Regions from separate parts of the Streptomyces sp. M92 genome, predicted to be linked through region 2. Evidence: riboswitches for the same ligand, from Rfam matches in the RefSeq annotation. Region 2 holds a riboswitch; the other holds the start of a gene.
What was found. Region 2 has a riboswitch for glycine ahead of gcvT (glycine cleavage system aminomethyltransferase GcvT). Riboswitches for the same ligand answer to the same signal wherever they lie in the genome.
Positions count from the first base shown of each region.

Region 1: another riboswitch for glycine. It lies ahead of gcvP (aminomethyl-transferring glycine dehydrogenase); the one in region 2 lies ahead of gcvT (glycine cleavage system aminomethyltransferase GcvT).

Region 1 covers NZ_CP101137.1:6,801,041-6,815,535, forward strand. The annotation lists gene M6G08_RS31405 (glutamate-cysteine ligase family protein) at 1-15, opposite strand, end outside; gene M6G08_RS31410 (hypothetical protein) at 563-1,147, shown strand; gene M6G08_RS31415 (DUF5999 family protein) at 1,424-1,627, shown strand; gene M6G08_RS31420 (DUF1707 SHOCT-like domain-containing protein) at 1,782-2,378, opposite strand; gene M6G08_RS31425 (TOBE domain-containing protein) at 2,527-2,922, shown strand; gene modA (molybdate ABC transporter substrate-binding protein) at 3,120-3,944, shown strand; gene modB (molybdate ABC transporter permease subunit) at 3,941-4,750, shown strand; gene M6G08_RS31440 (ABC transporter ATP-binding protein) at 4,747-5,886, shown strand; gene M6G08_RS31445 (TOBE domain-containing protein) at 5,914-6,333, shown strand; gene gcvP (aminomethyl-transferring glycine dehydrogenase) at 6,428-9,313, opposite strand; glycine riboswitch at 9,491-9,586, opposite strand; gene M6G08_RS31455 (PRC-barrel domain-containing protein) at 9,735-10,112, shown strand; gene M6G08_RS31460 (DNA polymerase IV) at 10,178-11,755, opposite strand; gene M6G08_RS31465 (MerR family transcriptional regulator) at 11,810-12,493, opposite strand; gene M6G08_RS31470 (bifunctional nuclease family protein) at 12,685-13,158, opposite strand; gene ftsR (transcriptional regulator FtsR) at 13,299-14,036, opposite strand; gene M6G08_RS31480 (zinc-ribbon and FHA domain-containing protein) at 14,079-14,495, opposite strand, start outside.
Region 2 covers NZ_CP101137.1:3,367,225-3,381,719, reverse strand. The annotation lists gene M6G08_RS15440 (ABC transporter ATP-binding protein) at 1-715, opposite strand, end outside; gene M6G08_RS15435 (ABC transporter permease) at 712-1,710, opposite strand; gene M6G08_RS15430 (ABC transporter substrate-binding protein) at 1,819-3,618, opposite strand; gene M6G08_RS15425 (ABC transporter permease) at 3,689-4,696, opposite strand; gene M6G08_RS15420 (enhanced serine sensitivity protein SseB C-terminal domain-containing protein) at 5,012-5,809, opposite strand; gene M6G08_RS15415 (enhanced serine sensitivity protein SseB) at 6,001-6,768, opposite strand; gene M6G08_RS15410 (AAA family ATPase) at 6,848-7,516, opposite strand; glycine riboswitch at 7,697-7,790, shown strand; glycine riboswitch at 7,791-7,907, shown strand; gene gcvT (glycine cleavage system aminomethyltransferase GcvT) at 7,951-9,069, shown strand; gene gcvH (glycine cleavage system protein GcvH) at 9,181-9,558, shown strand; gene glyA (serine hydroxymethyltransferase) at 9,574-10,836, shown strand; gene M6G08_RS15390 (L-serine ammonia-lyase) at 10,940-12,307, shown strand; partial or broken gene M6G08_RS15385 (IS5/IS1182 family transposase) at 12,527-12,743, opposite strand; gene cutA (divalent-cation tolerance protein CutA) at 13,141-13,467, opposite strand; gene M6G08_RS15375 (PP2C family protein-serine/threonine phosphatase) at 13,964-14,495, opposite strand, start outside.

The DNA of each region.
Region 1 (14,495 bases), 3.4 Mb from region 2:
GACCTTCTCCCCCATGGAGGCGTCCCTTCTCGGAGCGGTGTGTCGAAGATCCGGCCGCCGGCGACCGGTCAGGATGGATGATGCCCAGCCGAAGCGATCGATAACGTCCCCGTACCGGCCCGCAAGCGCTACGCTGGGCCGCTGTGACCGGTGGCACATTCACCGGGCATGACGTCTCCAGCAGTTTCCCGGCGCGGCAACTCGTGAAAAACGCCGACGACAATTGGCCGACCGCTCGGTGAACATTTTCCGAGGTCACTGCCGTACACCCGGTCCGAAATCCGGAGAATTCCCTCGTATCGACGGCCGAATGCAGCCTTGAACGGGTTCCCGGAATCGGCTAGCGGAAACACAGTCTGAACGCATGTCGTATAAACTCCGCGGACAAGGCAGTTGACCGGCGCCCACGGTCGCTGGATCCTGCCGCCGAACCGAGGTGCGGCAGGTCCCACCCACTTCCCGGTTCCCGGACCCCGGTCCCTGCCTTCCCAGCCCCGTGAGCCGACACCGTCGTCCGCCCCGCCCTCGCGCCACCGTGCCTTCGAATGAGAGGCGACCCATCATGCCCCTGCGTGTCCCCCCGGCCCCCGCGCCCGCCCTGCGTTCCGTTCTCACCGCCCTCTCCTCTCCCACCGCCGTCCGTGAGGCCCGGACGCCCTCCCTGCTCGGCGCGCAGGGACCCGTCACACCCGAACTGCCGCTGCCCGTGCACGTCCTGGACCGGATCACCGCGGAGGGCGTGACGGCGACCCGGCTGACCGGGTGGCGCTTCCTCATCCGGTGCGGCGACCGGGCCGTGGCGGCGGCGGAGACCATGCTGACGCCCGACGGCTGGGCGTTCTCGCACTTCTTCGAAGGCCCCTACGTCACCTCGACCGAGCGCGCGCTGCGCCAGGCCGAGACGGTGCCCCAGACCTGCCAGCCGCGCCTGCTGTCGGTACCCGGCCTGTACATGCTCACGCTCTGGCTGCACGGCGACACCACGGCGGACGCCACCGCAGGACACCCCGCGGCCACCGACCTGCTGGTGCCGCTGGCACCGGCGCCTCCCGGCATCGCGGCCCACCGGCCGCACCGGGTCGCCGACCTGCTCCCGGTCCTCACGCACCGGGTGACGCCGACCCGGCTGCTGCGCTCCCCTGCCTGACCCGGACGCCTCCCTCGCACCCGCGCGGACTAGCCCCTTTCGGCCATGCCGAACCACCCGAAGGGACAGTGCAGTTGAAATGAACCGTCCGCGCGGGTGACGCGTCATCAACCTGTGAGAAGCGGTACCGCGAAATCCCTGCGGATCGACGCCCGTGGGGCAACACTGGGTTCGGACCGACCGGAACAACGGGGGGCGGCCTTGAACGACGTTTCACGCCGCGGGACAGACAACACAGCGCACTCACCCATCACAACAGACCGAGAGACCCCACCCATGTGTCAGCACCAGCCACCGTGCCCGTCAGCCGACTCCGCCGACCGGGAATCCGCCCGCCTCGTGGCGCACCACCCGGAGCAGGGCTGGAGCCTGCTGTGCAACGGCGTCGTCCTCTTCGAGGACACCGGTGAGCTCCTGCCGGACGGCCGGATCATCGCGCCGCACCGCCCCGTCGGTGCGGGCCTGATGACCGCCGCCTGAACACCCGCCGGGCGGTACGGCACCACTCCGCCCGGTGCACCCGGGGCCGGCCCGCGGACACGTCGCCCGCGCACCGGCCCCGACGCGTGTCCGGAGCTGATCACTTCGCGTAGCCCCGCGAGCGGCCCCCGGAGCGAGCGCCTTCGTCTTCGGCCTACGCCCGCCTCCCGAACCGGCGGCGCGGCGCACGCACCACGACCTGCCCCCAACTGATCTCCCCCGTGACCTCCACCCGCAGCACCACGGGCGCCCCGGCGCCGACGGCCCTCGCCACCTTCACCTCGGCGTAGTCGGCCCGCAGCCCGTCGGTGTCCACCACGATCCCGGGGCGGGTGAGCAGCTTGAGCGCGCCGGTGCGCATGTCGAGGTCGATGTGGAGGGTGTCATGGGTGATGACGGCGCGGGTGAGGTCCAGCGTGACCTCGCCCCAGGCCGACCTGATCTCCATCCGCCGAGGCACCACCCAGTCGTCGCCGCGCCAGGTGGACGCGCCTTCCTGCTCGATGCGGACGACGTCCTTGGCCACGGGCACCGGCATCGCGGCCGACTCCACGGGGAGATCAGCGGTCAGGACGGCCAACTCGCCGAGTGTGCGGGCACCGAGAGCCGCTCCGACGCGCTCGTCGAGTTCGTCGACTGTCAGCCGGCCGTCGGCCGTGGCGGCGCTCAGCACGTCCACGACCCGGTCCCGGTCCTCGTGCGAGGCCCGGATCACGGACGCCTCACCGAGTCGTGAGGGCTGTGCCGTCATACTTCCACCCCGTTCTGCCGGGCGCCCGAGCGGACGCTCCACCGCTTCACCGTCCCAACCGTTCCACCGAGAGTAACGCTGTATCGCGTCATACCCAACGGCCGACCTCCGGCAACCCGTTCCCGCGCCGCGCCCTATCGTGACCGGCATGCAGTCCTACACCATCGGCCAGGCGGCGCGGCTGCTCGGCGTCAGCCCCGACACCGCCCGCCGCTGGGCCGACGCGGGCCGGATCACCACCCATCGGGACGACGCCGGGCGGCGGCTCGTCGACGGGCGTGACCTGGCCGCGTTCTCGGTCGAACTCGCCCGCTCCGGCGGTGCCGACGAGGAGACCCCGTTCACCTCGGTCCGCAACGCCTTCCCCGGCATCGTGACGGCGATCAAGCTCGGCGACGTCGCCGCACAGGTCGAGATCCAGGCCGGTCCGCACCGGCTGGTCTCCCTCCTGACCCGTGAGGCGGTGGAGGAGCTCGGACTCGAGGTCGGCATGGAGGCCACCGCCCGCGTGAAGTCGACGAACGTACACATCGACAGGGCCTGACCCATCCCGACCCGACGCTCCGTACGAACGCACATGCCAGCTATTACCGGCGCCCGGCTCGCTCATGCGATGCGACAGGATACTTTTCCCTGGCAGATGCGGAAGTATGATCGGCGCAACGGGGAACCCGTCGTGCGTCCGGTCAGGTCACCGGGCCCGCCGGGCTCCCGCAGGAGGACGCAGAGGGAGTGGCCGTGATGACCCGTTCGGTGCGCAGGACCCGCCGCATCCGCCGGAGCCTGCGGGCGAGCGGTGCGGGAGCAGCCGTACTGCTGGCCCTGAGCGCCTGCTCGCCGTCCACCGGCTCGGAACAAAACGCGGGCTCGGCCGGTTCCTCCGCCGACGTCTCCGGCCAGGTCACCGTGTTCGCCGCCGCCTCGCTCAAGGAGAGCTTCACGACGCTCGGCGAGACGTTCGAGCAGCGGCACCCCGGCACCGAGGTCACCTTCAACTTCGGCGGCAGCGACTCCCTCGCCGCGGGCATCACCAGCGGCGCCCCGGCGGACGTCTTCGCCTCCGCCAGTCCGAAGACGATGGCCACCGTCACCGACGCCGGGGCGACGGCCGGCGAGCCGTCCACGTTCGTCCGCAACCAGTTGGAGATCGCCACCCTGCCGGGCAACCCCGAGGGGATCTCCACCCTGGAGGACCTCACCGCCTCCGGCCTCAAGGTCGTGCTGTGCGACAAGGCCGTGCCGTGCGGCGCCGCGGCGCGGAAGGCGCTGGAGGCCGGCGGCCTCGAACTCACCCCGGCCTCCTACGAACAGGACGTCAAGGCGGCCCTGACGAAGGTCGAGCTGAAGGAGGCCGACGCGGCCGTCGTCTACCGCACCGATGTGAGGGCGGCCGGTGACAAGGTGACGGGCGTGGACTTCCCCGAGGCGGCCGAGGCCGTCAACGACTACCCGATCGCCGTCCTCGAGGACGCCCCCAACGCGGGCGCCGCGAAGGCCTTCGTCGAGCTGGTGAAGTCCGGCGAGGGGCAGCGGGTGCTGACGGACGCCGGGTTCCTGACGCCATGAGGAAGCCCGACGCCCGGAAGGCCGGCGCCCGTGCGGTGCCGGTCCCCCTGCTGGTGCCCGCGCTGGTCGGCCTGGCGTTCCTGCTGCTGCCGCTGATCGCCCTGCTGGTGCGGGCCCCGTGGAACGGTCTGCCCGAGCAGCTGGCCAGTCCGCAGGTGTGGCAGGCGCTGCGGCTGTCGCTGCTGTGCGCCACGTCGGCGACCCTGCTGAGTCTGGTCGTCGGCGTGCCCCTGGCCTGGCTGCTGGCCCGCACGGAGTTTCCCGGCCGCGGCTTCGTGCGGGCGCTGGTGACGTTGCCGCTGGTACTTCCTCCGGTGGTGGGCGGCGTGGCGCTCCTGCTGGCGTTCGGCCGCAACGGCGTCATCGGGCAGTGGCTCGACGCCTGGTTCGGGATCACGCTGCCCTTCACGACGACGGGCGTGATTCTGGCGGAGACCTTCGTGGCCATGCCCTTCCTCGTCATCAGCGTGGAGGGCACGCTGCGCGCCGCCGACCCGCGCTTCGAGGAGGCGGCCACGACCCTGGGCGCGTCCCGCTTCACCGCGTTCCGCCGGGTCACGCTGCCGCTGATCGCGCCGGGCGTCGCGGCGGGCGCCGTCCTGGCCTGGGCGCGGGCGCTGGGCGAGTTCGGGGCGACGATCACCTTCGCGGGCAACTTCCCGGGCCGCACCCAGACCATGCCGCTCGCGGTCTACCTCGCCCTCCAGAACGACCCCGCGGCGGCGATCGCCCTCAGCCTGGTGCTGCTGGCCGTCTCCATCGCCGTACTGGCCGGTCTGCGGGACCGCTGGATGAGGGCGGCATGACGGGCCGGGCGCGGGCGTCCGGCAGGCCGGACGGGGACGACATGACCGACACCGGGGAACCGGCCACCGCGCGGCCCGCCGACGGCCGCGCCGCCGGCGGCGGGCTCGACGCCCGGCTCGTGGTGGACCGCGGCACCTTCCGCCTGGACGTCACGCTGACCGCCGCGCCCGGCGACGTCGTCGCGCTGCTCGGCCCCAACGGCGCCGGCAAGACCACCGCACTGCGCGCCCTCGCCGGCCTGGCCCCGCTGACCGACGGCCACCTGCGCCTAGACGGCACCGCGCTGGACCTGACGCCGCCCGAGTCCCGGCCGGTCGGCGTGGTCTTCCAGGACTACCTGCTCTTCCCGCACCTGTCCGCCCTCGACAACGTCGCGTTCGGGCCGCGCTGCCGGGGTGCGGGCAAGGCACAGGCCCGGGCGCAGGCCGCCGTCTGGCTGGAGCGGATGGGCCTGGCCGAACACGCGGGCGCCAAGCCACGCCGCCTCTCCGGCGGCCAGGCCCAGCGCGTCGCCCTCGCCCGCGCCCTGGCCACCAACCCCCGGCTGCTCCTCCTGGACGAGCCCCTGGCGGCACTGGACGCCCGTACCCGGCTGGAGGTGCGGGCCCAGCTCCGCCGCCACCTGGCCGAGTTCGAGGCCGTCGCCGTACTGGTCACCCACGACCCGCTGGACGCCATGGTGCTGGCCGACCGGCTGGTCGTCGTCGAGCACGGCCGGGTCGTGCAGGAGGGCGGCCCCGCCGACATCGCCCGCCGGCCGCGCACCGACTACATCGCGCGACTGGTCGGCCTGAACCTGTACCGCGGGCAGGCCGACGGCCACACGGTCCGGCTGGACGCCGGCCCGGCCATCACCACCACCGAGGACCTGGCCGGTCCCGTCTTCGTGGCCTTCCCGCCGAGCGCCGTGACCCTCTACGGGGAACGCCCCGGCGGCACCAGCGCCCGCAACCTGTGGCGCTGCGAGGTCGCCGGGCTGGAGACGCACGGCGACCGGATCCGCGCGGACCTGACCGGCGAACTGCCGCTCGCCGCCGACCTCACCGCGGTCGCCGCCGCCGAACTCGGCCTCCGGCCCGGAGCGCCGGCGTGGGCGACGGTCAAGGCGACGCAGACGCACGCATACCCGGCGTAGCGGCCGCACCCGGCTACGGTGCCCTCCATGAGCCTGAGCATCCGCAACCAGCTCCCCGGCACCGTCACCGCCGTCACCCCGGGCGAGGCCATGGCGACGGTCAGGGTCCGCCTCTCGGGCGGCCAGGACATCACCGCGGCGATCACCCGGGACGCCGCCGACGATCTCTCGCCGGCCGCCGGGACCGCCGTGCGCGTCCTCGTGAAGTCGACGGAGGTCTCGCTGGCCACCGGCCGCGCGGAGGGCCTGTCCATCCGCAACCGGCTGCCGGGCACGGTCACCGCCGTCACCGCCGGCCCGGCGATGGCGTCCGTACGCGTCGCCGTCGAGGGCGCCGAACTGACCGCCGCGATCACCGCGGAGGCCGCCGAAGACCTCGGCCTCGCCGTCGGCACCCCCGTCGTCGCACTGGTCAAGTCGACGGAGGTGTCCCTGGCGACGGTGTGACCACACCCCGACAGTCCGCCCCACGACCGGCACCGGCACCGCGAAGGCCCCGTCCAGTCCCCTGCGGGGGCCGGACGGGGCCTTCGCCCCGGGCTCAGTCCTCGTACGCGTCCAGCGGCGGGCAGGAGCAGACCAGGTTCCGGTCACCGAAGGCCTGGTCGATGCGGCGCACCGGCGGCCAGTACTTGTCGGCGGCGGACACCCCGGCCGGGAAGACGGCCTCCTCGCGGGAGTAGGCGTGGTCCCAGTCGCCGCCCAGCGCGCCCGCGGTGTGCGGCGCGCCCCGCAGCGGGTTGTCGTCCGCGGACCAGGCGCCGGAGCCGACCTTCTCGATCTCCGCGCGGATGGCGATCATCGCCTCGCAGAAACGGTCCAGCTCGGCCAGGTCCTCGGACTCGGTCGGCTCGATCATCAGCGTGCCGGCCACCGGGAAGGACATCGTCGGCGCGTGGAAGCCGTAGTCGATCAGCCGCTTGGCGATGTCGTCGACGCTGACGCCGGTCGCCTTGGTCAGCGGGCGCAGGTCGATGATGCACTCGTGCGCGACCAGCCCGGCCGGGCCGGTGTAGAGCACCGGGTAGTGGGGCTCCAGGCGCTTGGCGATGTAGTTGGCGGACAGCACGGCCACCTGCGTGGCGCGCTTGAGGCCCTCGCCGCCCATCAGCCGGACGTACGACCAGGAGATCGGCAGGATGCCGGCCGAGCCCCACGGCGCCGCCGAGATCGGGCCGACGCCCGTCTGCGGGCCCGCTGCGGGCTGCAGCGGGTGGTTGGGCAGGTACGGCGCCAGGTGCGACCGTACGGCCACGGGACCGACGCCGGGGCCGCCGCCGCCGTGCGGGATGCAGAACGTCTTGTGCAGGTTCAGGTGCGAGACGTCACCGCCGAAGTGACCCGGCTTGGCGAGGCCGACCAGGGCGTTGAGGTTGGCACCGTCCACGTAGACCTGGCCGCCCGCGTCGTGCACCTGGGCGCAGATGTCGGCGACGTGCTCCTCGAAGACACCGTGCGTGGAGGGGTAGGTGATCATCAGCACGGCCAGTTCGTCGCGGTGCTTCTCGATCTTGGCGCGCAGGTCCTCGACGTCGATCTCGCCGTCCTCGGCGGTCTTGACGACGACGACCTTCATGCCGGCCATCACGGCGCTGGCGGCGTTGGTGCCGTGCGCGGAGGACGGGATGAGGCAGACGGTGCGCTGCTCGTCGCCGTTGGCCCGGTGGTAACCGCGTACGGCGAGCAGGCCGGCGAACTCGCCCTGCGATCCGGCGTTCGGCTGGAGCGAGACCTTGTCGTAGCCGGTGACCTCGGCGAGCCGCTCCTCCAGCTCACGGATGAGCGTCAGGTAGCCCTGCGCCTGCTCGGCGGGCGCGAAGGGGTGCAGCGCTCCGAACTCGGACCAGGTGACCGGCTCCATCTCGGTGGTCGCGTTGAGCTTCATGGTGCAGGAGCCCAGCGGGATCATGCCGCGGTCCAGCGCGTAGTCGCGGTCGGCGAGGCGGCGCAGGTAGCGCAGCATCGCCGTCTCGGAGCGGTGCTGGTGGAAGACCGGGTGGGTGAGGAAGTCGTCGGTGCGCAGCAGCGCCTCGGGCAGCGTCTCCTCGGTGTCCGCGTCCAGCGCCTCGATGTCGCCCTCGACGCCGAAGGCGTTCCACACGCCGCCGACCTGCGCACGGGTGGTGGTCTCGTCGCAGGCGAAGGACACGTGGTCGGCGTCGACGAGGCGCAGGTTGACGCCGTTCTCGCGGGCGGCGTGGACGATCGCGTCGGCCCGGCCGGGCACCCGCGCGGTGACCGTGTCGAAGTAGGCGCCGTGCACGATCCCGACACCGCCGGCCGCGAGGCCCGCGGCGGTGATCGAGGCGTAGCGGTGGGTGCGGCGCGCGATGGCCCGCAGTCCCTCGGGACCGTGGTAGACGGCGTACATACCGGCCATGACGGCGAGCAGCACCTGCGCGGTGCAGATGTTGCTGGTGGCCTTCTCGCGGCGGATGTGCTGCTCGCGGGTCTGCAGGGCGAGACGGTAGGCCTTGTTGCCGTCCGCGTCCACGGAGACGCCGACCAGGCGGCCGGGCAGGCTGCGGGCGAACTTCTCGTGCACGGCCATGTAGCCGGCGTGCGGCCCGCCGAAGCCCATCGGCACACCGAAGCGCTGTGTCGTACCGACGGCGATGTCCGCGCCCAGTTCGCCGGGCGAGGTGAGCAGCGTGAGGGCGAGCAGGTCGGCGGCGACGGTGACGAGGGCGCCGAGCTCGTGCGCCCGGTCGATCACCGGCTTGATGTCGCGTACGGCTCCGGAGGCGCCCGGGTACTGGATCAGGACGCCGTTGATCTCGCGCTCGGCGACCTCGGCGGGGATGCCGTCGCTCAGGTCGGCGACGACGACCTCGACGCCGGTCGGCTCGGCGCGGGTCTGGATGACGGCAATGGTCTGCGGCAGGGCGTCCGCGTCGACCAGGAACAGGCCCTTCTTGTTCTTGCCCATGCGCCGGGACAGGGCCATCGCCTCGGCGGCGGCGGTGCCCTCGTCCAGCAGCGAGGCGCCGGAGGTGGGCAGGCCGGTCAGGTCGGCGACCATCGTCTGGAAGTTCAGCAGGGCCTCCAGGCGGCCCTGGGAGATCTCCGGCTGGTACGGCGTGTACGCGGTGTACCAGGCCGGGTTCTCCATGACGTTGCGCAGGATCACCGGCGGGGTGAAGGTGCCGTAGTAGCCGAGACCGATCATGGAGTCGAGGACCTGGTTGCGGTCTGCCAGCGAGCGCAGCTCGCCCAGCACCTCGGCCTCGGAGCGGGCACCGGGCAGGTCCAGCGCTTCGGCGTTCTTGATCACATCCGGCACCGCGGCGGCCGTCAGCTCGTCGAGCGAACCGTAACCGACCTGCGCGAGCATCTTGGCCCGGGCCTCGTGGTCGGGGCCGATGTGGCGCTGCTCGAACGGCAGTGCCTGTTCGAGTTCGGTGAGCGGGGTGCGATGGGCGGTCATTGCGGAGGCCTCCTGGTCTGACGACCTTCGAGGGGCACCACGGCGCGGGTACCCGGACGGCCTCCCCCTCTGTCATCTCGACCTGAGAGCTTCACCAGGCGGGCCCGAGGGCCCTCCCGGCTTTCACCGTCGGTGAGAGCGGAAGCCGTCGACACCCGCTCTGCTTTCCAGAGTGACCTCGTCCGTGCGGTACGTGAGCCTGAGAGATTCCGGGGAGGATTTGCTCCTTCGGCGCCTCCGGTGATGTCCGGAGGACTCTCCCGCACGGGGTCAGCAGCCGCTGTCAGCGTACCAGCGAGGCCGCCGCACGGACCTTCGAGTGGCCGACCGCCTCTATGTGCTCTTTCGTAGTACTACGGATGATTTCGGCGGCTGGCGGGTCGGCTGGTGCACGACCCGGGAACGACCATGTGGAGGGCCCGTGCGTACCGAGATAGACCCGCGCAACCTGATCGGCCGCAAGGCGTTCGACCGCAACGGCACCCGGATCGGCACCGTCGACGAGGTCTACCTCGACGACGCCACCGGCGTTCCCGAGTGGGCGGCCATACGCACCGGACTGTTCAGCAGGGACGCCTTCGTGCCCCTGGAGCCGAGTGAGCTGGTGGACGGGACACTGCGCGTGCCCTTCGACCGGGCTCTGATCAAGGAAGCGCCCGACTTCGGCGTCGGCCGCCACCTCTCCCCGGAACAGGAACTGCAGCTCTACCACCACTACGGCCTCGACGTCGCCGCTCCTCCCCCGCCGCCCGACCACAACTTCGGCAAGCTGGCCGGTCAGGACAAGGAGGACGCCTGACGGCCCCTTCCGTCCCACCGCCTTGCGGCACCCGCCGTCAGGCAGCCGCCGTCAGGCAGCCGCCGTCAGCCGGAGGCCATCCGCACGGGCCCCACCGGCCCACCCCCGGCGCCCGGACCCGGACCAAGCTCCGCACCGGCGCCCGCACCCGCGCTGCCCCCCGCGTCGGGGCTCGAGCCGGTCACGGCGCCGGAACCCGGGTGATTTCCCGCGCCGGAGCCCGGGCCGGTCTCCGCTTCCGAACCCGGGCCGGTCTCCGCGCCGGCTTCCACCGGCCCCGGCCGTCCGGCGTTCCCGGGTCTTCGCGTGACCGGCGGGACCAGCGGCAGCGGGTCCGCCGGCGCCAGATCCGGATCGTCCACCGGGAAGGTCCGCACCCGGCCGGTCCCCGAGTACGGCGTCTCGAAGCGCACCGTGACCCGCCCCAGACCGCTGCCCTGCACCCACCCGTGCCCGTACTGCGTGTGCCGCACGTCGTGCCCCGCCGGCCACCGGCGCTCACCGGGTGCCGGACGGTGCTCCTCGGCGGGCTCGGCCTCGGGCTCCTCGGCGGGTTCTTCGGGCCGGTCTCCCGCCGCCTGCGCGAACAGGTCCTCCTGGGTGTAGTCGGCGAGGCCGCTGACGCCGACCCCGAGCAGCCGTACGCCGCCCGTGGTGTCCACCAGGTCCAGCAGCCGGGCCGCCGCCTCCCGCACCACCGCGGGGTCGTCCGTCGGCCCGCGCAGGGTCTCCGAGCGGGTCAGCGTGGAGAAGTCGTACCTGCGCACCTTGAGGACGATGGTCCGGCCGGACAGTCCGGAGCCGCGCAGTCGGCGCACACACCGGTCCGCCAGCCGCCGCACCTCCATGCCGACCCGGGTCCGGTCATGGATGTCGATGTCGTAGGTGTCCTCGACCGACACCGACTTGGTCTCCCGCTCGGCCACCACGGGCCGATCGTCACGCGCCAGCGCCATCGCGTACAGCGCGTGCCCGTGCGCCTTGCCCAGCAGCCGTACGAGCTCGTCCTCGCCCGCCTCGGCGAGCTCGCCGACCGTGGTGATGCCGGCCCGCCGCAGGTGGTCGCCGGTGGCCGGTCCCACCCCGGGCAGTGTCCGCACGGACATCGGCTCCAGCATGGCCCGCTCCGTGCCCGGCGGGATCAGGACCAGCCCGTCCGGCTTGGCCTCCTCCGAGGCGATCTTGGCGAGCATCTTGGAGGCGGCCAGCCCCACCGACCCCGTGAGACCGGTGACGGCGCGGATGTCCGCACGGAGCCTCGCCCCCGCCAGCCGAGCGGAGTCCTCGTCCCGGGCCGCGCCGCCGGCCTCCAGGTCCACGAACGCCTCGTCCAGGCTCAGCGGCTCCACCAGCGGCGACAGCGCCCGCAGGAGCCGCATCACCTGCTCGCTGATCGACCGGTACAGCTCGAAGCGCGGGACGAGGTACGCGGCGTTGGGGGCCAGGCGCCGGGCCTGCCCCATGGGCATCGCCGAGTGGACGCCGAAGACCCGCGCCTCGTACGACGCGGTGGCCACCACTCCGCGCGGTCCCAGGCCTCCCACGACCACGGCCTTCCCGCGCAGACTCGGTTTGGACGCCTGCTCCACCGAGGCGAAGAAGGCGTCCATGTCGAGATGCAGGATCGTGGGCGCGGCTCTCACATGTCCGATGGTGCCTCACACCACTGACAATGCCCCGTCGGCGTGCGGGAGTGCTCAGACGGCCCGGTTGCGCCGCCGCGCCAGCTCGTCGGCGGGATTGTGCCCGACCAGGGTCTCGCCCGTGTCGATCCGCTCGCCGTGCAACTGGGAGAGCGCGCTCTCCACGTCCCGCCAGACCACGCCGACGGCGATGCCGAAGACGCCCTGGCCTCCCTGGAGCAGGGCGTGCACCTCGTCGGGCGAGGTGCACTCGTGGACCGTTGCGCCGTCGCTCATCAGTGTCATCCGCTCCAGGTCACGGAAGCCGCGTTCCCTGAGGTGCTGCACGGCGGTGCGGATGTTCTGCAGGGAGACACCGGTGTCGAGGAAGCGCTTGACGATCTTCAGCACGACCACGTCTCGGAAGCTGTACAGGCGCTGGGTCCCGGAGCCGTGCGCCGGTCTCACACTGGGCTCGACGAGGCCGGTGCGGGCCCAGTAGTCGAGCTGCCGGTAGGTGATGCCCGCGGCCGCGCAGGCCGTCGGCCCCCGGTAGCCGATCTGCTCGGACGCCATGGACGTCGCCCCTCCGCTGCTCGGCACCGCAGCCGGTCGCTGCGGGGCCGGGTCGGCCACGCCACCGTGCTGCGGGTAGGCCCCGCCCGCACGGAGCCGGGAGCCCGGGGGAGGGTACGGACCGCTTGCCCCGAGGCCGTGCCCGGAACCGCCCCCGGCCGTACCGTCGCCGCTGATTCTCACGCCGACCTCCGTCCTTGACCTGCCTCCTCGACGGTAGGCAGTCACCAAGGGTGCGTCAACGATCGCCACACTCGCCACGCCGAGTGATAATCACCCTAAGAGTGGTTTCCCGTACCCGATCGCGGGGAAAGGCTAGCCGAATGTGCCCGGCGAGGGCCGTGCGCCGCGTCGGGGCACCTCACCCGCGCGGTTCACTGATTGCTGGTTCCAAAGTCCTCCGGCGAGATCTGGTCGAGGAACTCGCGGAACTTCTCCACCTCGTCCTCCTGCTCGTCCGGGATGGCGATACCCGCGTCGTCGAGGACGGTGTCGCTGCCGTAGATCGGCGTCCCGGTGCGCAGCGCCAGCGCTATCGCGTCGGACGGCCGGGCACTCACCTCGACGCCGCTCGCGAAGACCAGTTCGGCGTAGAAGACGGAGTCGCGCAGGTCCGTGATGCGCACTTCCGTGAGCTCCTGGCCCACGGCTTCCAGCACGTCCTTGAACAGGTCGTGGGTCAGCGGGCGTGCGGGAGCCATGCCCTGCTGTGCGAAGGCGATCGCCGTCGCCTCCCCCGGCCCGATCCAGATGGGGAGGTAGCGTTCGCCTCCCACCTCGCGCAGCAGCACGATCGGTTGGTTGGAGGGCATCTCGACCCGGACACCTACGACATCGAGCTCGTTCACACAGCAACCCTAGGCCGTACCCGGGACATTTGGGTAGTCGGGCCGGGATCGGGTGGGCGATCCGGGTTGTGGGCCGGGACGAGGGCCGTCGCGAACCGGGCTGCGGATCGGGCCTCCTGCCGGGCGGGCCGTCGGCCCGGTCAGGGCAGCCGTACGCCCAGAGCGGTCTGGACCAGCGCCGCGTGCAGCTTCACCGCCAGCCCCGCCAGCTCTTTGGTACGGGCCTCGGCGTGCGCCCTGGTCTGCGGATTGCGGTGCCGCTTCAGCGGTGCCACGACCTGGTCCACGAGACCGGCCTCCCGGTCGGCGGCGGCCTTCATCACCCGCAGGTGGCGCGGCTCGATGCCGTACCGGCCCAGCTGGACCACCAGCGATGCCACGGTCACCGTCTCGGCGTCGTAGGCACCGTCGGAGAGCGGGGCGACGAGTCCGTACGACTCCCACTCCTTCAGCTCCTGCTCGCCGATACCGGCCGCGGCGAGCAGTTCCTCCCGGCCGATCCGGACCGCCGCGGACCCCTCTGCGGGCTCCGGCGCCGGCTCTCCGTCCCGCTGTCGGCCCAGTGTCGGCAGCGGGACGGCCTCGCCGCGCTCCATGGCGTCCAGGTGCTCGCGGATCACCTTCAGCGGCAGATAGTGGTCCCGCTGCATGCGCAGCACGTGCCCGAGACGCTCGACGTCGTGCGCGCTGAACTTGCGGTACCCGGCCGGGGTCCGCCGCGGCTCGACGAGCCCTTCCGACTCCAGAAAACGGATCTTGGAGATGGTGATGTCGGGGAACTCGTCGCGCAGCGCGTTCAGCACCGCGCCGATGCTCATCAGCCCACTGTCCGTGGCGGTGGTGCCGTGGTCGGCACCACCGCTCGGTGTTTGAAGCATGGACCTTCCCTGGAGGTTCCCCGGGCGATGGCCCGGGGGCGGTCAGTAGCCCCGCTGGCTCGCGTAGAAGACCAGCCGGTACTTGCCGATCTGCACCTCGTCACCGTTCGACAGGGCGACCTGGTCGATGCGCTCGCGGTTGACGTACGTACCGTTCAGGCTGCCGACGTCGGCGACCGTGAACGAGCCGTCGTGGCCGCGGCGGAACTCCACGTGCCGGCGCGAGACCGTCACGTCGTCCAGGAAGATGTCGCTCTGCGGGTGACGCCCCGCGGTGGTCAGCTCGCCGTCCAGCAGGAAGCGGCTGCCCGAGTTCGGGCCACGGCGCACGACCAGGAGGGCGGAGCCGAGCGGCAGCGCGTCCACGGCGGCCTGCGCCTCGGGCGAGAGCGACGGCATCGCGGTCTGGCCGGTGACCTCGGCGTCGTACGCCTCGAGCCCCGAGATGGAGATCGTGGA
Region 2 (14,495 bases):
CGTGGGTGATGACGATGACCGCGGAGCCGAACTCCTTCTGCAGGTCCCGGATCAGGTCGAGGATCTGCGCCTGGACGGTCACGTCCAGGGCGGTGGTCGGCTCGTCCGCGATGAGCAGCTCGGGGTTGTTGACCAGCGACATCGCGATCATCGCGCGCTGGCGCATACCGCCGGAGAACTCGTGCGGGTAGCTGTCCACCCGCTTGTCCGGCTGCGGGATGCCGACGCGGTCGAGCATCTCCACCGCGCGGCGCTTGGCGGTCTTCTTGTCCACGTCGTGGTGGATGCGGTACGCCTCCACGATCTGCTGGCCGATCGTGTAGTACGGGTGCAGCGCGGACAGCGGGTCCTGGAAGATCATCGCCATCTCGCGGCCGCGCAGCTTGCGCACGTGGTCCGGGTCGGCGGAGAGCAGCTCGGTGCCGTCCAGCCAGATCTCGCCGGAGAGCTGGGCCTTGCGCTTGCCGTACTGGCCGGCGGTGTGCAGGCCCATGATGCCGAGCGAGGTCACCGACTTGCCGGAGCCGGACTCGCCGACGATGCCGAGGGTCTTGCCCCGCTCCAGCTGGAAGCTGAGTCCGTCGACGGACTTGACCAGGCCGTCGTCGGTCGGGAAGTGCACCTTCAGGTCGCGTACTTCCAGGAAGGCGCTCGGCGCGGGCGAGGAGCCGGTGGGTTCGCCCACGGCTGCTCCGCTCTTGCTGAGGTCGGTCATGCGAGCCTCACTCGGGGGTCGATCACGGCGTACAGGACGTCCACCACGAGGTTGGCGATCAGCACCGCGAGAGAAGTGATCAGGGTGACGCCCAGGATAAACGGCAGGTCGTTGTTCTGGATCGCGTCCAGGACCTTCTGGCCGAGACCGGGGAGGCTGAACGTCGTCTCGGTGAGGATCGCGCCGCCCATGAGGGCGCCGAGGTCCATGCCGAGCATGGTGAGCAGCGGGGTCAGCGTCGACCGCATGGCGTGCTTGCGGATGACGACCGGTTCCCTCAGGCCCTTGGCGCGCGCGGTGCGGATGTAGTCCTCGCCGAGGATCTCCATCATGGTGGCCCGGGTGATCCGGGCGTACATCGCGGCGTACAGGAAGGCCAGGGTGACCCAGGGAAGGATCATGCCGCCGAGCCAGCCGGTGAGGCTGTCCTCCAGGGGCACGAACTGGCCGTCGATCCAGCCCAGGCCGTAGGAGAAGACCGCCAGGCTGAGCAGACCGGTGAAGTAGATGGGGAGGGAGACGCCCGCGAGCGCGACGATCATCGCGCCGCGGTCCCACAGGGTGCCCCGCTTGAGCGCGGAGAGCACACCGGCGGCGAGGCCGAAGATCAGCCAGAGCACGGCGGCACCGAGAGCGAGGGCCAGGGTCACCGGGAAGCGATCGGTCAGCACCGGCCAGACGGCCTGCTCGGTCTTGAAGGAGTACCCGAAGCACGGCGCGGTGCAGTTGGTCACGTCGCCGCCGGAGGCGTAGGTGCGCCCCACGAAGATGCCCTTGATGAACTCCCAGGCCTGGACGACGACCGGGTCGTCGAGGCTCAGCTTCTGCCGCACGGCCTCGACGGCGTCGGGGCCGGCCTGCTTGCCCACGTAGTTCAGGGCGATGTCGACGCCCGCCCACTTGGGGACGAGGAAGAAGATGCAGAAGACCACCAGGATGATGACCACCAGCATCACTGCGGCGGCGAACAGCCGCCTGATGAGGTAAGCGAGCACAGCGTGCGGCCCGCCGCGGACCGCGGACCACCGGAGATCGTCCGGTGGTCCGCGGTCACGCCGCGCCGGCCTTCACCTGCCTTTCGTGCCGTACGGCGGGTGTGCCGGTTACTTCTTCGGGTTCTTCAGACCGAGGTTGACGAAGTCGTACATACCGCTGTAGCCGTCGGTGGTGTACACGTTCGCCAGGTTGTCCGAGCGCCAGTTGATGAACTTCTCGAAGACGAAGGGCAGGTAGTACCCGCCCTCCATCACCTTGTGGTTGATCTCCGTGGCGATCTTGGCCTTGCCGGCGTCGTCCAGCTCGGTCAGGTAGTCGGCGAACAGGCCGTCGATCTCCTTGTCCTTGATCAGCGCGTAGTTGTTGTTGGCGCTCTCAAGGATGTAGTCGCTGTGCCACAGCGGCAGACCGTAGCCCTGGACGGACGGGAAGTCCGGACCCCAGCCCATGATGATGACGCCGTAGCCCTTCTTGGCCACGTTGGAGGGGCTGCCGATGACGCTGGCGATCTGCGAGCCGTCGTACTGCTCGATCTCGAGGTCGATGCCGACCTTCTTCAGCGACGCCTGCATCGACTCGGCCGTGGCGACCTCGACCGGCTTGTTGTTGCGGACGGCGATCTTGCTCTTGAAGCCGTTGGGCTGGCCGCAGGCCTTCAGCTCTTCCTTGGCCTTCTCGACGTTGCCCTTCTTGTTGGCACCGGCGATCTCGTACGGGTCGTACTTCTGGCCCTCGGAGCCCGGGACGGACGGCGGCAGCATGTTGGTGCCGATGTCGCCGCCGGCCACCGGGCCGCCGCGCGCGGTCTGCAGCGAGACGTGGTCGGCGCCGTAGATCATGGCCTTGCGGCAGTGGATGTTGTCGAACGGCTTCACGTTCGTCGCGAAGGTCGCGTAGCGGATGTAGCCGGAGACCGGGTTGTCCAGGTTCTCCTTGTGCTCATTCAGGGCGGTGGTGCGGCCCTGCGGGGACAGACCGGTCTGGGCGAGGTCCAGGTCGTAGTCACCCGCGATGAGACGGGCGTCCAGGTCGTTGGCGTTGGAGAAGAACTTGATCGTGATCTTGTCCGGGTACGCCTTGCGGACCGGGTCCGAGTCCTGGTTCCACTCGGTGTTGCGGACCAGGGTGAGGTCCTTGCCGGGGTTGTAGGACTCGAACTTGTACGGGCCCGAGGAGAACGGGTGCAGGCCGTACTTGGACTTGGTGTCCTTGTCCTGGCGGACCGGGGACGCCGAGGTCAGCGCCAGCATCTCCTCGAAGTCCGAGTTGGCCTTCGGCAGCTTGAAGACGATGGTCTTGTCGTCCGGCGTCTCGATGGCCTTCAGACCCAGCTTGTCCTTGGACTTGTCCTTGTACGGACCCTGGTACTCGTCCTTGGGGTCGAGCACCTCCTTGAGGTACGTCGGACCACCCGACAGCACGTCCTGCGCCCAGACGCGCTCGATGCCGTACTTGACGTCCTTGGAGGTGATCGGCTTGCCGTCCTCCCAGGTGATGCCGTCACGCAGGGTGTACGTGTAGGTCTTGCCGTCGTCGGAGACCTTGGCGAGACCGGTGGCGAGGTCGGGGGTGACCTCGGCGCCCGCCTTGCCCGGCTCCGTCTTGTTCGTGACGAGCTGGCGGCTGTAGTAGCGGGAGAAGTTCCACATGAAGCCGTAGTAGCCGCGCGTGGTGTCCCACGAGTCGGCGTCCTGCGTGCTCGCGAACTTCAGGGTGCCGCCCTTCTTGGCCGCGGAGGCCTGGGCGACCTTGTTGTTGGCCGCGTCGAAGCCGGGCGCGCCGTTCTTCGAGCCGCCCTTGCTCTCGTCTCCGCCGCCGCCGCACGCCGCCGTGGTCAGCAGCGCGGCGACCACTGCGGCAGCGGCCAAAGCCTGCTTGCGCCGCCCTGAGGTGCGTTGGGTAGTCACGATCTCGGATCCTCCGGATTAGATGAGAGACCCCGTGCAGGTGCCACGGGTCGCTTTACGGAACGGCAGGTCAGCGGGAACCCTTCGGGTCCAGCGCGTCGCGTACGCCGTCACCGAAGAGGTTGAAGGCAAGAACGGTGATGAAGATCGCCACACCCGGGATCACCATGTACATGGGATCCGACTTGTAGTAGTCGATCGCGCTCGACAGCATCTGCCCCCAGGACGAGGTGGGCGGCTTGACGCCCACGCCCAGGAAGCTGAGTGCGGCCTCGGTGAGGATGTTGGTCGGGATCATCATCGTGGTGTAGACGATGATCGGCGCGACCAGGTTGGGCAGCAGTTCCTTGAACAGGATGTAGAAGCGTCCGGCACCCAGGGACCGGGCCGCCTCGACGTACTCCCGCTCGCGCATGGAGAGGGTCTGGCCGCGGACCACACGGCCGATGTAGGGCCAGCCGAAGAAACCGATCACCAGGATCATCATGAGCAGGCGGACGCCGGTGCCGCTGAGGCCCAGCATGCTGTCCGGCATGACCGAGACCAGCGCGATGATGAAGAGCAGCTGCGGGAAGGCCAGCAGGCCGTCCATGATCCGGCTGATGAGGGCGTCGACCCAGCCGCCGAAGAAACCGGCCAGGACGCCGAGGACGGTACCGATGATCACGGCCACGATCGCGGACAGGAAGCCGACGAGGAGCGAGATCCGGGCGCCGTGGACGATGCGGGCGAAGATGTCGCGGCCGTTGACGGGCTCGACGCCCAGCCAGTGCTCGCCGCTCATGCCGCCCAGGGAGCCGGTGGGCGTGCCGAACAGCGGGTCGATCAGGTCCTCGTGGAACTCGTTGGGGTCCTGGCCGTAGAGCGAGGTGATCAGGGGCGCGAAGATCGCGACCACGATGAGGAAGAGCACGACGATGCCACCCGCGAGGGCCAGCTTGTCCCGCTTCAGGCGCTCCCAGGCGATGCGGCCGAGGGAACGCCCCTGAACCGCCTTGGCCTCGGTGCCGGCAACCGCCGCTTCCTCGGCCGCGCTCGGGGCCGCCTCCGCGGTCGGCTCGTGCAATGGTGCCGTCATCTGGCAGGGACCCCTCTCAACCGGCGGTAGCCGGCCCGCACTTGCCGCTGTAGCGGCGTGATCAGTCCGTCGTACACAGGGGCGAACAACCACCCCTTGGTGCGGGAGTCTTCAACGCTTTGGCGATCTGTAGCCAGACTTGACGGGGAATGGATGCGCAACCGTGATGCTGTTCGAGGTGTTCCGTTATCCGGACAGTGGGTAACGGGGGTCGGACGAGGACGAGTTGGGGCATCGACGACACAGTGGTGCCATACGTCCTCGTCTACGCGCGAAGATGTCCGCCCACCGCGGGCGGGAGGAGCCACCGGGCGGTCAGTACCGGCCCTGCGCCGGAGGGTATCCGTACCCGCCCGCCGGCGCCTGTGCGGGGGCGGCCACGTGGGCTTCGCGGTCGTAGAACGGGCGGGCATTGGCACGCAGCCACATGGCGACCGGGTCGTGGGCGTCGGTCATCGCGACGGTCGACACGGGCAGCCCGTCCGGGACCGCGCCGACGGACTGCTGCATCATGGCGCGCACCGCGTCGACGGCCGGCGGGGAGGTGTCGTACACGTCGAGGCCGATGGCGAGATAAGGCGCCCCGAGCGCCGGCTGCACCCAGGCGCGGCGCAGCGCGCGGACCGCGGGGGTGCGGTGGGCGTTCTGCGCGAGCAGGGCGTAGAACTGCGGGATCTCGATGGCCGGTTCGGACAGCCGCAGGGGACCGGCGGGCTGGCGGTCCAGGCCGGAGGCGATGCGGCGCAGGTCGAGCCAGGGGACGCCGACGCCGCCGCCGGGGGCGTGCGGGTTGAGCCACAGGCCGTAGTGGTCGGGGTAGAGGGCGCGGGCCGCTTCGAGTCCGTCGACCACCTCGTACGACCGGTTCCAGCCGCTGGCCGACAGCTCCTGGGCGGAGGTGACGCAGGGGGCGTACCCGTAGCCGTCGACCTCCATGTTCCCGTACTGGGCGTCCGGGGATCCGGCTTGGCCGTGCCAGAGCAGCATCCAGACCTGGCCGGACGTGGGGGTGGCGAGCGCGCGGAGCAGGGACTCGTAGGCGTCGTAGCGCCCCGGGGTCACCTGGCGCAGCATGTGCTCGACCTGTCCGGTCGTGGTGCCGCTGGCGCTCACGCGTATCGCCCCTTCGAGAAGTTCCCCGGTTGTGAACCCAGCTTAAGGCTCCGCCGGGTGCGGGACGCCTATGTGCTCGGGGGGGTGCTGTCCGTTGGCGGGTGCGGGTCCGGTTGTGGCTGGGCGCGCAGTTCCCCGCGCCCCTGGGGCGGCTGCCCTGACCGGCGTCCGGACGTCCCGTAGATCGCTTCTTACAAGTCCCGGTCGTAGAACGGGTGGACGTTCGTGCGCAGCCAGTCGCAGACCGGGTCCTGGGCCGCCTCCAGGAGGACCAGGTTGACCTGGGTCTTCAGGGGGGCCTTGGCTAGGGCCCGGCCGAGGGCCTCCAGGGGGAGGGTGCGGGCGTCGCCCTCCCAGTGGGTGAGTTCGACGCCTACGAAGACCACCGGGTCGGCGGTCTCGATGGCGGCCATGCAGCGGCGGGCGGTGCGGACGACGCCGGTCGCGGCGAACTCGGCGGAGGCGGCGGCCAGGAAGTCCACCGGGTCGTCCTGCCAGTCCGGCTCGAAGAGGCGGACCCGGCCGCCGGACGCGGGCCCGTCCAGCGGGGTGCGGCCGGCCCGGCACAGCTCGGCCACGGCGGGCGGCGGCAGCGGGATGCCGACGACGCCGTCCGGGTTGACGGCGATGCCGACCTGCGGGGGCAGGCCCCGGGCGAACTCCGCGGCCGGGGCGACGGTGTACGCCATCTGCGCGCCGGCGACCTGGCGGAACTGCTCCTCGGAGCTGAACACCGGGACGTAGGCCTGGCCGTCGATCTCCAGCGAGGGCAGGTCGAGGGGACCGCTGTGCGGGCCGCCGCCGTTCGGCAGGGGTATCCACAGGAAGCTGCGGCCGAGCACCTCCACGATCCGGCCGCCGGCCGACGGGACGCCGAGGGAGGCGGACAGCACCTCCTCCAGCTCGTTGCCGGGCCACCCGCCGTGCGGGTGGGGGTGTGCCTGTGCCGGAAAGTCCATCTGTCCGCCTACCGCCTGCCTGGTACCGCTGCTGTGGCTGAAAAGGCTAACCCTTTCGGGTGTGCGGTCCTACGGTGCGTCACCCGGTGAACGCGATCCGGTGGAGGGTGTCGGCCGCGGCCCGGTCCAGCAGGACGGCCGAGGTGCAGCCCGCGGGCAGGGTGCCCTCGGTCACCGCGCGCAGCAGGCGGGTGCTGGCCGTGCGGTGCCGCAGGAACGCGTACCGCGACACGCCCCGGCCGCGCTCCCGCTGGCCGGCCAGCGCCTCGTCGGCGTCGACGTCGAGGAGCAGCAGGTGCAGGGTGCCCTCGCGGCGGCGGGCCTCGCGGGCCAGCCAGGCGCGCACCCAGGACTGTGTGCCGCAGTCGTGCACGACGACGCCCTCGCCGGAGCGCAGCGCGCTGCGCAGTCCGGCGTAGTGGGCGAGGCGGACGAGGGGGCGGTAGAGGGCGTACGGCAGGAAGCGCGGCATGCGGCGGTCCCAGCGGTCGCGGGTGTCCTGGGAGTCGATACGCCGGCCGCGCACGGTGCGCTCCATCAGCGTGGACTTGCCGCTGCCGGGCAGGCCGGTGATCACCACCAGGTCCCGGGGCCCGAAGAGCAGGGCGTGCGGGCTGCGGCCGTCGCGGTCCCTCAGGTCGCGGACGACGGGTGCGGGCAGTTCGGCGCACGCCTGAGGTGCCGGGGCGGCGGGCTGCTTGGGCAGCGCGAGACCCGAGGTGGCGGCGTACGCCGTGGTCCTGTTCACCGTGATCGTCCTCCCCTGGGGCGGTTCACGAGTTCCCATCCCCGTCGAGTGTAAAGAGAAGGTAATGCGCAGGTCTCGCGTTTTCGTGCGCTTACTGCCACAGGCCGGTTACAGATCACGGTCTGCCCAGGGATCGGCCGGGCGTGCAATGATGGCGGCGCCAACTGCATACCGGCCGTTTGAATCCGCGCGGGAGAGTCCCCGGCCGCGCCGGGGCGCCGAAGGAGCAAGTCCCTCCCTTGAATCTCTCAGGCACCGTTACCGCGCGGGCGAGGCACATCTGAAAAGCGGGCCGCCCTGACACGGCGGCCCCACCCAAGGTGCAAGCCCTGATCGCCGTACTCCGGTGGTCGTGGCGAACCTCTCAGGTTCCGATGACAGATGGGGAGGAACGACCTCGCCCGTGCCGTCCTGTCCTGGGAGACGACCGACCGATGAGCAGCACAGAACTCCGCCGTACCGCGCTCGATGCCACGCATCGCGCGCTTGGCGCGACGATGACCGACTTCGCCGGCTGGGACATGCCCCTGCGCTACGGCTCCGAGCGCGACGAGCACGTCGCGGTGCGCACCCGGGCCGGGCTCTTCGACCTCTCGCACATGGGTGAGATCACCGTCACCGGTGCGCAGGCCGCCGAGCTGCTGAACTACGCGCTGGTCGGCAACATCGGCAGCGTGAAGCCGGGCCGCGCCCGCTACACCATGATCTGCCGCGAGGACGGCGGCATCCTGGACGACCTGATCGTCTACCGGCTCGACGACACCGAGTACATGGTGGTCGCCAACGCCTCGAACGCCCAGGTCGTACTCGACGCGCTGGCCGAGCGGGCCGCCGGCTTCGACGCCGAGGTGCGCGACGACCGGGACGCGTACGCGCTGCTGGCGGTGCAGGGCCCGGAGTCCCCGGGCATCCTCGGGTCGCTCACCGACGCCGACCTGGACGGCCTGAAGTACTACGCCGGCCTGCCCGGCACCGTCGCGGGCGTCCCGGCGCTCATCGCGCGCACCGGCTACACCGGCGAGGACGGCTTCGAGCTGTTCGTGAAGCCCGAGCACGCCGTCGAGCTGTGGCAGGCGCTGACCGAGGCGGGCGAGGGCGCCGGGCTGGCCCCGTGCGGCCTGTCCTGCCGGGACACGCTGCGCCTGGAGGCGGGCATGCCGCTGTACGGGCACGAGCTGACGACCGCGCTGACGCCCTTCGACGCCGGGCTCGGCCGGGTGGTGAAGTTCGAGAAGGAGGGCGACTTCGTGGGGCGCGCCGCGCTGACCGAGGCCGCCGAGCGCGCCGCTTCGGAGCCTCCCCGCGTCCTGGTCGGCCTGGTCGCCGGGGGCCGCCGGGTCCCGCGCGCCGGGTACCAGGTCGTCGCCGGCGGCGAGGTGATCGGCGAGGTCACCTCCGGTGCGCCCTCCCCGACGCTGGGCAAGCCGATCGCCATGGCGTACGTCGACCCCGCGCACGCGGCGCCGGGCACCGAGGGTGTCGGCGTGGACATCCGGGGCAGCCACGAGCCCTACGAGGTCGTGGCGCTGCCGTTCTACAAGCGCCAGAAGTAGACACTGGGCGGCGGGACCTTCGCCGTCCCGCGCGCGTTCTCGCTGATCACCAGCGGTTTCCGTAGTCCCCCCCTTCATCAGCACTCCCCCGCGTACAGGAGAATTCAGGCCATGAGCAACCCCCAGCAGCTGCGTTACAGCAAGGAGCACGAGTGGCTGTCGGCCGCCGAGGACGGCGCTTCGACGGTCGGCATCACGGAGCACGCGGCCAACGCGCTCGGTGACGTCGTCTTCGTCCAGCTCCCCGAGGTCGGCGACTCGGTGACCGCGGGCGAGACCTGCGGCGAACTGGAGTCCACCAAGTCGGTCTCCGACCTGTACTCCCCCGTCTCCGGCGAGATCACCGAGGTCAACGAGGACGTCGTCAACGACCCGTCGCTGGTGAACTCCGCGCCCTTCGAGGGCGGCTGGCTGTTCAAGGTGCGGATCACGGACGAGCCGGCCGACCTGCTCTCGGCCGACGAGTACACCGCCTTCACCGCCGGCTGAGGAGACACGGACCGCATGTCGCTTCTGAACACACCCCTGCACGAGCTCGACCCCGACGTCGCCGCCGCCGTCGACGCCGAGCTGGACCGCCAGCAGTCCACCCTCGAGATGATCGCCTCCGAGAACTTCGCGCCGGTCGCGGTCATGGAGGCCCAGGGCTCGGTCCTCACCAACAAGTACGCCGAGGGCTACCCGGGCCGCCGCTACTACGGCGGCTGCGAGCACGTCGACGTGGTCGAGCAGATCGCCATCGACCGGGTCAAGGCGCTTTTCGGCGCCGAGCACGCCAACGTGCAGCCGCACTCGGGCGCCCAGGCCAACGCGGCCGCGATGTTCGCGCTGCTCAAGCCGGGCGACACGATCATGGGTCTGAACCTCGCCCACGGCGGGCACCTGACCCACGGCATGAAGATCAACTTCTCCGGCAAGCTCTACAACGTGGTCGCCTACCACGTCGGCGACGACGGCCAGGTCGACATGGCCGAGGTGGAGCGCCTCGCCAAGGAGAACAAGCCGAAGCTGATCGTGGCCGGCTGGTCGGCGTACCCGCGCCAACTGGACTTCGCCGCGTTCCGCAAGGTCGCGGACGAGGTCGGCGCCTACCTCATGGTCGACATGGCGCACTTCGCCGGTCTGGTCGCGGCGGGCCTGCACCCGAACCCGGTTCCGCACGCCCACGTCGTGACCACCACCACCCACAAGACGCTGGGCGGCCCGCGCGGCGGTGTGATCCTCTCCACGGCCGAGCTGGCCAAGAAGATCAACTCCGCCGTCTTCCCCGGTCAGCAGGGTGGCCCGCTGGAGCACGTGGTGGCCGCGAAGGCCGTCGCCTTCAAGGTCGCCGCGAGCGAGGACTTCAAGGAGCGCCAGGGCCGTACGCTGGAGGGTGCCCGCATCCTCGCCGAGCGCCTGGTGCGGGACGACGCGAAGGCGGCGGGCGTCTCCGTCCTGACCGGCGGCACGGACGTCCACCTGGTCCTGGTCGACCTCCGCGACTCCGAGCTGGACGGACAGCAGGCCGAGGACCGTCTCCACGAGGTCGGCATCACGGTCAACCGCAACGCCGTCCCGAACGACCCGCGTCCGCCGATGGTGACCTCCGGTCTGCGCATCGGTACGCCGGCCCTGGCGACCCGCGGCTTCACGGCCGAGGACTTCGCCGAGGTCGCGGACGTGATCGCCGAGGCGCTGAAGCCGTCCTACGACGCCGAAGCCCTCAAGGCCCGGGTGAAGGCCCTGGCCGACAAGCACCCGCTGTACCCGGGTCTGAACAAGTAGACACCGCGTGCGCACGGGGGTGCCGTGCCCGTCACGAGCGGGCACGGCACCCCGCCCCCCCGAAGCACCACCTCTGCACCACCCCCGTTCTGAGGAGTCCCCCGTGGCCATCTCGGTCTTCGACCTGTTCTCGATCGGCATCGGCCCGTCGAGCTCCCACACGGTCGGCCCGATGCGCGCGGCCCGCATGTTCGCCCGCCGCCTGCGGGGCGAGGAGCTGCTGGGCTCCGTCGCCTCGGTCCGCGCCGAGCTGTACGGCTCGCTCGGCGCCACCGGCCACGGCCACGGCACGCCCAAGGCGGTGCTGCTCGGCCTGGAGGGCGACTCGCCCCGCACCGTGGACGTGGAGACGGCCGACGACCGCGTCGAGACGATCAGGTCGTCCGGCCGCATCAGCCTCCTCGGCGAGCAGGAGATCGCCTTCTCCTACGACGACGACATGGTCCTGCACCGCCGCAAGGCCCTCCCCTACCACGCCAACGGCATGACCCTGTGGGCGTACGACGCGGCGGGCACGGAAGTGCTCTCCAAGACCTACTACTCGGTCGGCGGCGGCTTCGTCGTCGACGAGGACGCGGTGGGCGCCGACCGCATCGTCCTCGACGACACTGTCCTCAAGTACCCCTTCCGCACCGGCGACGAGCTGCTGCGCCTCGCCCGCGAGACGGGCCTGTCCATCTCCGCCCTGATGCTGGAGAACGAGCGGGCCTGGCGCGACGAGGACGAGATCCGCGAGGGCCTGCTGGAGATCTGGCGCGTGATGCGGGCGTGCGTGGAGCGCGGCATGACCCGCGAGGGCATCCTGCCGGGCGGCCTGAAGGTCCGCCGCCGCGCCGCCAACACCGCGCGCAAGCTGCGCTCCGAGGGCGACCCGCAGGCCCTGGCGATGGAGTGGATCACGCTCTACGCCATGGCCGTGAACGAGGAGAACGCGGCCGGCGGCCGGGTCGTCACCGCCCCGACGAACGGCGCGGCCGGCATCATCCCGGCGGTCCTGCACTACTACGTGAACTTCGTCCCCGGCGCCGACGAGGACGGCGTGGTCCGCTTCCTCCTGGCCGCGGGCGCCATCGGCATGCTCTTCAAGGAGAACGCCTCCATCTCCGGCGCCGAGGTCGGCTGCCAGGGCGAGGTCGGCTCCGCCTGCTCGATGGCGGCCGGCGCCCTCGCCGAGGTGCTGGGCGGCTCCGCCGAGCAGGTGGAGAACGCCGCCGAGATCGGCATGGAGCACAACCTCGGCCTCACCTGCGACCCGGTCGGCGGCCTGGTCCAGATCCCGTGCATCGAGCGCAACGGCATGGCCGCGGTCAAGGCGGTCACGGCGGCGCGGATGGCGATGCGCGGCGACGGCTCGCACAAGGTGTCCCTGGACAAGGTCATCAAGACCATGAAGGACACCGGCGCGGACATGTCGGTCAAGTACAAGGAGACGGCGCGGGGCGGGCTGGCGGTGAACATCATCGAGTGCTGAGGTTCTAGGCCCTGAACAGCGCGTTTGCTTCTTTCAGCGCTGTCAGGGCCTTCCCTGCTTACCTGGCGGAAGTCCCTGGGACCTCCCTGGGACAGACGTGAAAGTCCCTGAAAAGGTCCTGGGATGTCCCTGCTTCGAGGGCACCCTGCGGGCGGTCGGACATGATGGGAACTCCCGCGTAGGGCACCTGCCCGACACCTGTCAGCAGCCGAGAAGGTACTCGGCAAGCGCTCCGTCAAGCAGGACGTAGTCGGGGTCGGTCTCCCGCAGGATTCTTAGCACCCGGGCGCCCGGCGGGCGAGGTGGCCGACGGCAGCGGTGACGACGGCGATCCGTGTGAGCGGTTCGTGCCGCCGAAGGTAGACCAGCGGACGAGAGCACTCTGATGGGGCGGGAGCTTGCCGCGACGGTCACCCTCACGGGTGACGATGAGCATGATTACCCACTCGACCAGGACGTGGCGCAAGTCGAGTGCGGCAGGGCAGGAAGACCAACAAGGCTCTTGCGCAGATGAGTTGAGACGTCGAACACCTCTGTCAACGGCACAGGAGCTTCGCGCTTTGCGGAACGCCGGCCGGTCACCCGATCGGTGGGCACTCTGGAGAGATCGATGTACAGGGTGTCGTTGGCATGCTCCAGACTGCGTCGCGCACCAGTTCGCCGTAGCAGCGGAGTCGAAGCCCAACACCGTGGGCCGGCAGCGGGCCCGGGCCATCGCTGCCGGGCTCCCCGACACTGAGCATGACCTGGCCAGCCACCTGCTGACGTTCGCGACGCTGTGAAGCGTCGAAGCGCACAGGTTCGGTGAGAGCGAGGCGCTGCAGTGGAGACCTCTACCGCGGGCGCGTCTCGTCGACGACCCAGGACAGGTACGCCTCCGATCCTCCGGTCACAGGCAGCGTGACCCACTGGGGGACGTCGTACGGATGCCTCTCGTGCAGCCATGCCTGTAGCGCGGGGAGGCGATCCGACGACGTCATGTAGGAGATCCGCCACTCCTGAGCCGCCTCGACCTTCCCCTGCCACCAGTAGAAGGCGGTGATGGGCGCGTCAATGTGGACGCCCGCCGCCAGTTTGCTCTCAACAGCGCCTCTGGCGAGGGTCTTCGCCTGCTCCTCGTCGTCACTCGTCGTCTGCGCGATCACGATCTCGGGATCCATGCGGCTACCTCTCCAGTTCGGGTACCGACCTCCATGATCGAGTGCCCCTCGGCGCACTCCAGCACGATCCGCGAGCGCAAGGCCAGAGCCCGGGCCGTCGAACGACGCCGCACCCAGCCCTCCAGCACCGCCCGCTGGGCATCGGTCACCGACAACGGCGGAATCTCCGGACCCGGACGACTCATGCCCGACCAACGACAAATCTCCGACTCAGGTCACTAGCGTTGCACACGGTGATCCGCATGCCACCGCATCGGCGGGGTTCGTGTCCGGGCGAGAACCTTCGTGCTGTCCTCGAGACGGCGACTCTGCCCAGCTGCGGGGAAGAGGAAGAAAGCGGTGCAGTCAGCCGAACGCAGACCAGATGGCTGACAGGACGGTGGCCGCGTACTCCTCCCCTCGTGTGATGACGTGGGTGTAATCGACTCGCCCGCGACGGGCGCCGGCTTCCCAGTACAGAGCGCGGACCGCGCCGGCGGTTGCCGGAGCCGAAGCGTTACACCCCCGAGGGGCGGGTTCCGGGTGGTGCCGCGGGGTGCCATTCGAACAGGACGATGGTTGCGTCATCGGTGAGCTGGCCTTGCTGTTTGTGCATGAGGAGGGTGTGCATGAGCCGGCGCAGGGCTTCGGGGGCGGGTTCACCGGCGGCCATGGCGCGGATGATGAAGTCGGCGAAGCCGCCCTCGCCGAAGCGTTCACCGGCGTGGGAGCGGGCGTCGGTGACGCCGTCGGTGTGGAGCAGGACCCGGTCGCCGGGGTTGAGCTGAAGGTGGTGAAGGGTGCGGGGCATGTCCGGTCGGACAGCGCCCAGCCCCAGGGGCAGTTCGCCGGCGTGCTCCATGGCTCCGTGCACCACCTCCGCGCTGCGGATCAACAGGGGAGCGGGGTGGCCGCAGTTGATCCAGGTCAGGTGTCCGGTGAGCAGGTCGAGGTGGGTGAGGACGGCGGTGGCGTACCGGTCGGGGAACGCGTCGGACACGACCTGGTCGATGGCGTGGGCGGTGTCGGTGAGACTGGCGCCGCGGCGT